DNA from 2 places in the Lysinibacillus sp. NPDC095746 genome. Region 1 is predicted to be linked to the other one. Evidence: riboswitches for the same ligand, from Rfam matches in the RefSeq annotation. Region 1 holds a riboswitch; the other holds the start of a gene.
What was found. A riboswitch is a leader RNA that binds a small molecule or an ion and turns the genes downstream of it on or off. The one in region 1 is predicted to bind cyclic di-GMP.
Positions count from the first base shown of each region.

Region 2: another riboswitch for cyclic di-GMP. It lies ahead of ACIQ7N_RS13845 (methyl-accepting chemotaxis protein); the one in region 1 lies ahead of ACIQ7N_RS02300 (amidase).

Region 1 covers NZ_JBIWGL010000002.1:79,712-81,920, reverse strand. Annotated here, with positions in the region: gene ACIQ7N_RS02310 (M20/M25/M40 family metallo-hydrolase) at 1-215, shown strand, start outside; gene ACIQ7N_RS02305 (chemotaxis protein CheW) at 241-729, shown strand; cyclic di-GMP riboswitch class I at 1,031-1,119, shown strand; gene ACIQ7N_RS02300 (amidase) at 1,163-2,050, shown strand; gene nspC (carboxynorspermidine decarboxylase) at 2,093-2,209, opposite strand, start outside.
Region 2 covers NZ_JBIWGL010000017.1:41,434-43,642, reverse strand. Annotated here, with positions in the region: gene ACIQ7N_RS13845 (methyl-accepting chemotaxis protein) at 1-1,033, opposite strand, end outside; cyclic di-GMP riboswitch class I at 1,142-1,227, opposite strand; gene ACIQ7N_RS13840 (hypothetical protein) at 1,441-1,635, opposite strand; gene ACIQ7N_RS13835 (YehS family protein) at 1,900-2,209, opposite strand, start outside.

The sequences.
Region 1 (2,209 bases):
TGGCAGCTGTACACAACATCGATCGTACACCAAAGCTTGGTATTTCAGGCGGAGGTTCCGATGCCAATGTTATTGCGGGCTTCGGCATCCCTACAGTAAATCTTTCTGTTGGATACGAGGACATTCATACAACAAATGAAAAAATCCCAGTCGAAGAATTAGAAAAATTAGCGGATTTACTTGTTGAAATCATTAAAGAGTCTGCGAAAAAATAACTACAAAAATCGAGGATGTGACCGCATGGAAAGTGTAAAGGCAGTAGTTTTTGCTTGTGGTACAGAGGAATACGCAGTACCCGTGGAACAAGCGATTTCGATTGAAAAGTTAGAGCAAGTAACACCGATTCCTCACTTGCCTAATTATCTTCTAGGCTTCACAAGAATTCGTGGCGAGCTTGTCCCTGTGCTTGATTTTGAGCGTATTCTTTATAATCGTTCTTCTAATGCTACAACAGCACGAATTATAGTATTGAACACGGATGTTGTAAATTATGGATTACTTGTTACAGAAGCTCGTGAAATTCTTGATTTTGATGAGTCGGTATTAAAGCAAATGGGACTTGTTAATTATTCTAAAACACGCTATTTTACAGCTGTGGCTAATCTTGAAAATCGTATGATCACCTACGTTGACCCGAAGATACTTGTGAATTCATTAGAAGGTATACGTGAAATAATAAATTATTTACACAAAATGCTTGAAAATGAAAAAGAAAACGTAGAGGCATAAGTTTTTGTATGATTAATATTTCATAGTTAATATTGGGGACAGAATTACATATATGTGATTCTGTCTTTCTTTTTGCCGAATATTAAGCTTATCACCAAAACGTGTCGTTGATTTTCGTTCTGACTAGCTCTTCTATCCACGATTTTTCAATCGCTACAAGTTAGTAACATAAATTACTTATTTCTAATATAGTAAAAATAACCTGTGTTCATATGTACATATTTGAAAGTTATCAATAGAATTATGCGATTTACCTACTGACATATCCATACTAACATCGTATTATGTATGGTAAGAAAACTACTGTAAAAGGCAAACTTCACCGAAAGGGAAGGACGCAAAGCCATGAGTCTAAACACTATTTTAGTGCATGATTGTCAGGTTGCCAGGTTCTGTTCTATGAGCCTCGGCCAATAGAATGGAGATGTAATATATGGGAAGTCATTCACTATCAAAAGCAATCATTGTTTTTATTGTAGCAATTGTAAGCACGCTAGGATTAACAATGGGAAAGGTAGACGCAATGGCCATGCAGGATAGGGCTACTTGGTTATGGGACACGACAAAGATTGTTGAAGGTGAATCAGGAGTACTTTCATTTTTAGAAAGCAAACAAGTTAATAAATTATATTTACAAATTAATAGTGATATAGCAAGTAATTATTACAAAAGTTTTATCGATAAAGCAACGGCAAAAGGGATAAAAGTATATGCGTTAGATGGTTCTGCAAGTTGGGTTTCAGCAGAGGGCTTTAAAATGCAGGATCAGCTATTTGATTGGTTACAAACATATAATGAAAATGCAGCAGCAACAGAGCAATTTTCTGGCGTTCATCTTGATGTAGAGCCCTATTTAAATAGTGGCTGGAGCTCGAACCAAGCGAAAACGATTGAATCCTATCAAGCGCTTGTTACTAGAGCGCAAGGGGATACCGACCGATTACTATTGCCATTGGAAGTTGATATGCCATTTTGGTTTGATGAAATTACTTACAAAAACCAATTCGGTAATGGTTTATTAGCTGACTGGGTAATTGACCAAGTAGAAAGTGTTTCAATAATGGCTTATCGAGATGCTGCTATAGACATTATTAATATCGTTGAACATGAAATTAATTATGCAAAAAAAGTAAAAAAGTCGATTGTTATTGGTGTGGAAACAGGAGCCACTGATGAAGGGAATAATATTACCTTCTATGATGATGGAGAAGCCTATATGAACAAACAGTTAGCACAAGTTCATCAACATTATGCCAATAAAAAAAGTTATAATGGTTTTGCCATTCATCATGTTGATAGTTGGATGAATATGCAGCCGTAAAAAATCCTCTCCAGCATTAAGTTGGAGAGGATTTTCTTTGCCTTATGAAAGTCGGCCGCTATAGTCTTCGAATTTAAATTCACGAATGACTTTAATGCATTCTTCATCGTTATAAGAAACGATTGATGGAAGATTTACGCCATTAAACATATGATTTTT
Region 2 (2,209 bases), on a different contig from region 1:
CGGCTGCCGTATTAGCAGAGTCAGCAATTTGCTGGATGCCTGTCGCTGTTTCCTCCATAGCAGCAGCCGTTTCCTCAGTCATAACCATTGAAGCCTCAGCGTTTTGCGTGATTTGTCCCATGTCTTGGGCAATAATTGTTGAGCTGTTATATGTTTCTGCTGCATTAATAGTTAGCTGATTAGCAGCTGAAGAAACGTTGTCAGATGTATTTCTAATATTTAAAATAATATGTTGTAAATTGGAAACCATCGTTTGAATAGATTTAGATAAATTTCCGATTTCGTCCTTCGTTATTTCTAAATCTACATTTATTAATTGTCCATTCGCTACTTGATTTGCAGCGTTCACTACTTTCTTAAGTGGTTTTAATAGACGATCAATAATTATGTAGAGTAAAACTAATAGAAGTAAAATTCCAATAACAGCTAGAACGATTTGTTTTATGACACTTGTTTTAATGATTGTATTTATGTAGTCCGCAGAATAATCAATACCTAATAAAGCAATGAGCTTGCCATTGTCATCATTAATAGGGGTAAACACAGTTCGCCATGAACCATAAGGATCTTCGAAAATATCAGTTACAGCAGTGCTATTATTTTTAATTGCCAATTTAGCCGTTTTTACATGTTCATCTGCTAAATCAGTAAAGATTTCACCCGCTTCATAGACCTCGTTCAAATTAGATGTATAGCCGATCGGGTTAACGCCATCTGCGTCCTTCACATCCCAAATATAGCTCCAACTCATAATACCTTGTTCTTCTTGAATCTTATCGAGTTGCTTTTGAATTTTTTTAAATTTAGCATTCGTCTCTCCCTTTTCAGTCAATAAATCTTTAACATCATTCCTATCAAGATTCATAGCTGTCAATAAACCAACACTTTTCAACTCTTGCTCTAAATCAACAGACATTCGATTGTTTAATTCTCTAATACTTTGTGTAGTAATAATAGCAATTAGAAGCAAAACAATAATAGAAACCGTTAGTAAAAGTTTGCTTTTTAATGAAACATTTTTAAACAACTTCATGATTATTACTTCCTCCTTGATCGTATTTTGGGCAAAAAAAATAACCTATTTCAAAAGAAATAGGCATCAAAGAATATGACTAGCTATAGATGTACTTAACTAGTACTCCTTTGCAGCTCAGCCATCATAGTATTCATTACCTTAGACCTGTAGCTTTGCGTCTCTACCTTTCAGCAGATTTGCCCATCTTTTTCCTCCTCAAATTAACACAATGGGTAAAAGTAGTCAATGTAACTAGATAAAAAAACACATAATATTTACTATTTTACCAATTCAATAAAATGAATAATATTACACAATTTTCTCGGCACATCCACAATTCTCTTCAGGGAAATAAAAAACAGCTACAACGCAAAATTGTAGCTGCTACTATAATTTTTAAATAATCAATTACCCCTAAATGATTATTATTTTAGTGTCATGTATAAAACCGACGGTATAAATGCTAAAGCAAACATGCAGGAATACCACATAGATGTACGGCGTAATGAAAAACGAACTTGTTTCTTTTCTGCATAAAAAATGTCTAACATTACTGAAGCAACAACAAGCGGAATCGTAACACATGCGAAAGCAACTAATAAAATGTTTAATCCAAACATAAAAGCACCCCTCTGTTCGTGAACATTTATTTTTCCTCTTTGTGACAACTTTATGTATTTTTAGTGTACACAATTCCGTCACAAATTGTCAACTATATCCAACTAAGAAAAATGCGCTTTTTGCAGAATATTTTTATCACAACGAGTATTTTTACGTAAAATTTTTCACAAAAAACAACTGCAAAATTGCAGTTGCTTTGTTAATCATTAATCTATTAGTTTTTCTTTAAAATTCATACTTGACAATCCACAGTGAATGTTATTTTAATTTCTATACTTATCTGTCAGCCCTCTTAAAAAATTTCTCACAAAGCGATCGCCACATTCTTTATAGTTACGATGACTTGGATTTCTTAAAATAGCACCTAATTCGCCTTTCGAAACGCTAACGCCTCCATCATATAAAATATCGAGCATCTCCTCACTCGTTAAGGCTAACGCAATCTTCACTTTCTTTAATAGCATATTATTAGGGCTTTCTTTTCCTGAAACAGGTAGTGGTCCTTCTGCTTGACCTGGCTTAGGCTTTTGCGGACCTCGTTTAAATGTAATAAATCCATTTAAAAAAGCCTCT